Regions from separate parts of the Tessaracoccus luoxuelianae genome, predicted to be linked through region 2. Evidence: predicted binding sites of a transcription regulator. Region 2 holds the regulator's gene; each other region holds the start of a gene.
What was found. The regulator HrcA, encoded in region 2, represses chaperone genes, less so after heat shock. The targets are predictions, from matches to a motif close to TTGGCACTCGNNNNNNNCGAGTGCCAA.

Region 1 (2,252 bases), 880 kb from region 2:
ACAGGTAGCCCTTGTCGAACTGCATGCCCTCGGTGAACTCGAGCTCGGTACCCATCGTGTTGGACTCGTCGACGGTGATGACGCCGTCCTTGCCCACCTTGTCGAACGCCTCGGCGATCAGATCGCCGATCTGCTCGTCACGGGAGGAGATGGTGGCCACCGACGCCATGTCGGCGGTGGTGTCCACGGGGCGCGCGTTCTCACGGAGGCGCTCGACGACGGCCTCAACGGCCTTGTCGATGCCTCGCTTGAGGCCGATCGGGTTGACCCCGGCGGTCACGGCGCGCAGGCCTGCGTGCACCATGGCCTGGGCCAGCACTGTGGCGGTGGTGGTGCCGTCACCGGCGACGTCGTTGGTCTTGGTGGCCACCTCCTTGGCGAGCTGAGCGCCGAGATCCTCGTAGGGATCGTCGAGCTCAACCTCCTTGGCGACGGTGACACCGTCGTTGGTGATGGTGGGGGCTCCCCACTTCTTGTCCAGGACCACGTAGCGGCCCTTGGGGCCGAGCGTGACCTTGACGGTGTTGGCGAGGGCGTCGACACCGCGCTCAAGCGCGCGACGTGCCTCCTCGTTGAAAGCGAGAATCTTCGGCATGTGTGGTCCTTACTTGCTGACGACGGCGAGGATGTCGCGGGCGTTCAGCAGGAGGTACTCCTGGCCGTCGTACTTGACCTCGGTGCCTCCGTACTTGGAGAAGATCACGATGTCGCCCTCGGCGACGTCGAGCGGGACACGGTTGCCCTTGTCGTCGATGCGGCCGGGGCCGGTGGCGATGACCTTGCCCTCCTGGGGCTTCTCCTTGGCGGTGTCGGGGATGACAAGGCCGGAAGCGGTGGTCTGGACGGCCTCAAGGGGCTGAATGAGGATCCGGTCCTCGAGCGGCTTGATCGTGGTTGCCACGTCAAACACCTTTCTGTCATATCCGACCCGAAGGCCGGCGTGTAGGTCAGTGTGAAGTGGCCGGGCGTCGTCGCGGGTGCCGTCCGACCATTAGCACCCGACAGGGCCGAGTGCCAGCACCTACGTTATCCGGGGTTTAGCACTCAATCAAGCCGAGTGCCAGAAGCGCTGCGGTTGGATCGCCTCGCGATGATGGCAACCGTCCCGTCGACGGTGCGGGCGAGGATGATCGTGGCGGCCGCGCTCCCCTTCGGCTTGAGCTCGCGGCGGAGCGCTGCCGGGTCGACGTCGATGGCTCGCTTCTTGATCTCCAGCGTGCCGATGCCCCGGTCGCGGACGTAGCCGCGCAGCGCCTTGACGGAGTAGTCGAGGACTTCGAGGACCTCGAAGCGGGTGGCCCAAGGCGTGTCGATGGGCGCGTCGGAGGAGAGGTAGGCCACGTGCGGATCCAGCAGCCAGGCCCCCGGGGCAGACTCCCCCACCAGGCCCGCCCGGATGGCGGCGCCGTCCGGCTCGTAGACGTAGCGCCCCAACGGCGCGGCGACGGGCGGCTCATCCCCCCTGCCCACGAGCTCCAGGGCCCCACCCCCGCTGAGCAGCACGGCCGAGCGCCCCTCGGGCAGCCGGTTCCACAGCGACACCTCCACCACGTCGCCACCGTCGCTCACCCATGTGGCGCGCACGCCGTCGGGGATGAGTTCCTTGGGGAGTCCGGGGCCGAGCTTGACGGCCGCGAACCTTGGCGAGGCCAGGTGATCGAGCACCAACGACCACGGTGGGGTGAAGTCCGCCACATTCCAGGTGCGGCCCCTCGAGGTGCGGCGGGCGGGGTCCAGGAACACGCCGTCGCTCTCGGGCAGCACGACCTCCTCGGCTCGCGCCACCACGGCCGGGCCGGCTCCCACGAGGCCGAGGTTCCAGGACGCCACCTCGGCGGTGGCGGGGTCGGCGTCGACGGCGTGCACCGCGAGCCCCGCCTCAGCCAGGGCCATCGCGTCGGCCCCGATTCCGCAGCCCAGGTCCCACACCGTCGCCACCCCGGCCGCAGCGAAGCGCGCCGCGCGCCACCGGCGGACAGGGTCCCGGGTGGCCTGTTCCAGACCCGCGTGGGTGAACAGCATCTCGTCGGCCCGGGCGAACTTGACCCGGGCCCGACGACGCAGCGCCGCCTGCGTCAGCGCCCACGCGGCCTCGTCGGGGCCGAAGCCGGCGCGCAGGCGGGACGCGGCGCCCAGCGACGACGGATCCGGCTCCCGCATCGCGGCCGCGAGGGCGGCCTCCCGCCCGGTCATTCTGCCGAGAACCGCCATCCCACGCTGTGCCCGCCGTCGTAGGGCAGGACGCCGTGGAA
Region 2 (2,252 bases):
CCGAGCCGGGCTCGCCGCCCGCGCCGCTGCACTTGGGGCACACCACGGCGGTGTCCACCTTGAGAGGCTTCGTCACGCCGAAGACCGCCTCGTGCAGTTGGAGGGAAACCCTCACCAGCGCGTCCTGGCCTTGACGGACGCGGGATCGGGGGCCACGCCCTCCTGCCGCGCCGAACATGGCGTCGACCAGATTGGAGAAGTCGAACCCCCCGGCGAACCCACCGCCGAAGCCGGAGAAGCCGGCGCCCTGGCTCATGGGGTCGCCGCCCCGGTCGAACACGGCGCGCTTGTTGGGGTCGCTCAGGACCTCGTAGGCCTCGTTGAGTTCCTTGAATTTCTCGGCGGCGCCCTCTTCCTGGGCGACGTCGGGGTGCACCTTCATGGCGCGGCGGCGGTAGGCCTTCTTGATGGCCTCGGGGGTTGCGTCCCGCTCGACGCCAAGGATGTCGTAGTAGTCCTTGCTCATATCTTCTTGCTTCAGCCTTCGGGTGGGGGATCTAGCCTTCGTTGAGGAATCTGCTCACGTACCGCGACACTGCTCGCACCGCGGAGATGTGGGACGCGTAGTCCATGCGGGTGGGTCCGACGACGCCGAGGCTGGCAGTGCGCTCCACACCGTAGCCGGACGCGATGAGGCTGCTGCCCCGGAATCCCTCGGCGGTGTTCTCTTCGCCGATGCGTACCGTCACGTCGTCGCCCGCCGCCTCGCCCAGGAGTCGCATGAGCACCACCTGCTCCTCCAGCGCCTCCAGCAGTGGGCGCAGGTTGGTCTCGAACGCCTGGCTTGAGGCGAGGTTGGGCAGCCCGGCCACCACAACGTGCGCGGCCGGCTCGGCGGCGATGGCCTCCAGGACCGCGGCGACCACCGGGCCCGCGAACGGCCTGTCATCGGGTGCGACTCCCTCCAGCATGGCGGCCAGAGCCCCGGCCGCATCCGCAGGCGTCCGTCCGACAATGGCCTCGGCGATCCGGTTCCGCAACGCCTGCAGCCGGCCCTCGTCCGTGAGCGGAGTCTCCAACATGGTCTGATCAACGCGCCCCGAGGATTGGACCACGATGACCATCAGGCGCTCGGGCGTCAGGAGCAGCAGCTCGACGTGGCGCACCTGGGTGCGCTGCGCCACCGGATACTGCACGATGGCCACCTGGCGGGTCAGCTGGGCCAGCAGCCGGACGGTGCGCATGACCAGATCGTCGACGTCGGCGGTGCCGTTGAGATAGGTGGTGATGGCGCTGCGCTCAGCGGGCGACAGCGGCTTGATGTGGGCGAGCCTGTCCACGAAGAGCCGATAGCCCTTGTCGGTGGGGATGCGGCCGGCGCTGGTGTGGGGCTGCATGATGTAGCCCTCCTCCTCCAGCACGGCCATGTCGTTGCGGACCGTGGCGGCGGAGACGTCCAGCTTGTGGCGTTCAACCAGCGCCTTGGAGCCGACCGGCTCGCGGCTGGCCACATAGTCGGTCACGATGGCCTTCAACACGTCCAGTTTGCGGTCGTCGAGCATGTCACCTCCCAGCTGGCACTCATAGACGGCGAGTGCCAGTGTAGCTGCATCTATGCTGGCTGCCATGACGCTGATCTGGACCCCCGTGACTCCCCGCGTGTACGTGACCACGCTCGATCAGCACCGGGTCAACGTGGGACTCATCGTCGGTGATGACGCGGCACTCCTCATCGATGCCGGTAACACAGCCGCCGAGGGCGCCGAGCTGCTGGCCTCGGCCACCGCGCTGGCGGGTGTCCCGGTGACGCATGTGGCGCTGACGCACGGCCACCACGATCACGTCGGCGGCCTCCCAGGCATGTCGGGTGTCCAGGTGGTCGCGCACGAGGACCTGGACGACCCCGGGGTGACACGGAGGTTCTCGATGGCCCTGGCGCTGCACCTCGGCGGACAACGGGTGGAGCTGCTGCACTTCGGCGAGGCGCACACCCGCGCGGACATCGTGGCGTTCGTCCCGGAGGCGAACGTGGTGTTCGTCGGGGATCTCCTGGAGGAGGGCGCGGACCCGCAGATCGACGAGTCCACCTCGCTTGCCAACTGGCCCACCGTCCTCGACGGCGTACTCGGCGCCAGCAGCTCCCTCACCAGGTTCGTTCCCGGCCACGGGGCGGTGGTGGACCGTGAGTTCGCGTTCGTGCAGAGGGCGGAGATCGCGATGCTCTACAGCTCGTGCGAGATGCTCATCCAGCAGGGTGTGCGGGCGGAGGAGGCGGCCACCGCCGTCGAGTGGCCCTTCGGCCCGGAGACTCT
Region 3 (2,252 bases), 1.1 Mb from region 2:
CTTGCGCTCCTTGAGCTCCACCTCGGTGGCCGCGCCGACCTTGATGACGGCAACGCCGCCGGCCAGCTTGGCGAGGCGCTCCTGCAGCTTCTCACGGTCGTACTCGGAATCCGAGTTCTCGATCTCGCGACGGATCTGCGTGACGCGACCCTCGATCTGCGCGGACTCGCCGGCGCCCTCGATGATCGTGCACTCGTCCTTGGTGACCAGCACGGAACGAGCCGAGCCCAGGAGATCCAGGGTGACGGCGTCCAGGGACAGGCCGACCTCCTCGCTGATGACCTCGGCACCGGTGAGGATGGCGATGTCGGTCAGCATGGCCTTGCGGCGGTCTCCGAAGCCGGGGGCCTTGACCGCGATGGACTTGAAGGTGCCGCGGATCTTGTTGACGATCAGGCCTGCGAGGGCCTCACCCTCGACGTCCTCGGCGATGACCAGCAGGGGCTTGCCGGACTGCATGACCTTCTCCAGGACCGGCAGGAGGTCCTTCAGCGAGGAGATCTTGGAGTTGGCGAGCAGGATGTAGGGATCATCCAGGGTGGCTTCCATGCGCTCGGCGTCGGTGACGAAGTAGGGCGAGATGTAGCCCTTGTCGAAGCGCATGCCCTCGGTGAGCTCAAGGTCCAGGCCGAAGGTGTTGGACTCCTCGACCGTAATCACGCCCTCCTTGCCGACCTTGTCCATCGCCTCGGCGATGATCTCTCCGACGGTGGCGTCGGCGGCGGAGATCGAGGCCGTTGCGGCGATCTGCTCCTTGGTCTCGACGTCGATGGCCATGTTGGCCAGCTCAGCGACGATGGCGGCCACAGCGGTCTCGATGCCCTTCTTCAGGCTCATCGGGTTCGCCCCGGCCGAGACGTTGCGGAGGCCCTCGCGGACCATCGCCTGTGCCACGACGGTGGCGGTGGTAGTGCCGTCGCCGGCGACGTCGTCAGTCTTCTTGGCGACCTCCTTGACCAGCTCGGCGCCGATGCGCTCGTACGGGTCCTCCAGCTCGATCTCCTTGGCGATGGACACGCCATCGTTGGTGATCGTGGGGGCGCCCCACTTCTTCTCCAGGACGACGTTGCGACCCTTGGGGCCGAGCGTCACCTTGACCGCGTCGGCCAGCGTGTTCATGCCACGCTCGAGGGCGCGGCGCGCTTCCTCATTGAACTCAATCAGCTTTGCCATGGTGTTTCGGGAGTCCTCCCGTCAAGTGGGGCCGGAGCCCCGAGTGTGCAGTGTCGGGTGAACCGCGGTGCCCGCGACGGACGGCTAAGCCTCACCACAGTTCGGTAGCACTCAAAGCGTGAGAGTGCTAACCCCATTATTAGCACTCGACACAAGAGAGTGCAAAGAATTTCGTGGTTGCGAGCCGCCCTCCGCGCCGGAGGTGGACGTTAGGCTCGGCCTGTGACGCCCAACTCTCGACGACACCGGCAGCCGACGACGGATCTGCCGCGGCTCCTCCGCAACGCCGCCAACCTGGTCAACCTGTCCACCCCGCTCGGCCTCGTCGTCGCGCTGGCGGGTCGGTCCCGGCTCCGTCTCCGCGACCATCTGATCGTCGCGGACAGGGTGCGGCTGCCGATCACCAACGCCGGAGCCATGACGATCGGCTCGGTGGTGCTGGTGCCCCGTCGGAGCCTGGAGGAGGTGGAGGCCTCCACGCCCACGCTGATGGAGCACGAGGACGGCCACGCCTGGCAGTACGCCTACTGCCTGGGGCTGCCGTTCCTGCCGCTCTACGGGATGGCGGTGGCGTGGTCCATGGTGCGCACGGGAGACCGGGCCAGCGCCAACCACTTCGAGGTGCAGGCGGACCTGCTCAAGGGCGGCTACCGCAGGAATCCGACGATGCCGCTGAAGATGGGGCTGCGGAGGCTGGTCAGCCGTTGAGCCGACGGGCCGAGCGGGCGGCGTGACGCTGGCCGCGCATCCGTCGCAGACGCTTCACCAGGAGCGGCCGGTAGGCAAGCGCCTCGGGGGTGTCGATGAGCATGTTGAGGTGCTGGTAATAGCGGGCCGACGACAGGTTGAAGTGCTCCATGATGGCCTGTTCCTTCGGCACCGCCGAGGTGAACCATCGGTCCTCGAAGTCCAGGATCGCGGCGTCACTGTCCGACAACTCGGCCGGTGCGCTGACGGTGAAGGCTTCAGACATGGCGCCCAGTCTAAACCCGAATCACATCAGTGTCATTAGCCGGCGACCGCTGGGCACCCCGTCGACCCAGCGTGCGCGGTACAGTCGAGGGCACCCTGGCCCCCAC

Region 1: groES (co-chaperone GroES) is a predicted target of HrcA. The motif match lies at 992-1,018, and genes of this name have one in related genera.
Region 3: groL (chaperonin GroEL) is a predicted target of HrcA. The motif match lies at 1,313-1,339, and genes of this name have one in related genera.

The regions. Positions count from the first base shown of each region.
Region 1 is NZ_CM137013.1:2,812,083-2,814,334, forward strand. Features, by position in the region: gene groL (chaperonin GroEL) at 1-595, opposite strand, end outside; gene groES (co-chaperone GroES) at 605-901, opposite strand; gene ACX1D1_RS12935 (class I SAM-dependent methyltransferase) at 1,045-2,211, opposite strand; gene ACX1D1_RS12940 (NUDIX hydrolase) at 2,190-2,252, opposite strand, start outside.
Region 2 is NZ_CM137013.1:1,929,203-1,931,454, reverse strand. Features, by position in the region: gene dnaJ (molecular chaperone DnaJ) at 1-466, opposite strand, end outside; gene hrcA (heat-inducible transcriptional repressor HrcA) at 498-1,502, opposite strand; gene ACX1D1_RS08620 (MBL fold metallo-hydrolase) at 1,567-2,252, shown strand, end outside.
Region 3 is NZ_CM137013.1:3,048,507-3,050,758, forward strand. Features, by position in the region: gene groL (chaperonin GroEL) at 1-1,173, opposite strand, end outside; gene ACX1D1_RS14055 (hypothetical protein) at 1,396-1,881, shown strand; gene ACX1D1_RS14060 (DUF3263 domain-containing protein) at 1,871-2,146, opposite strand.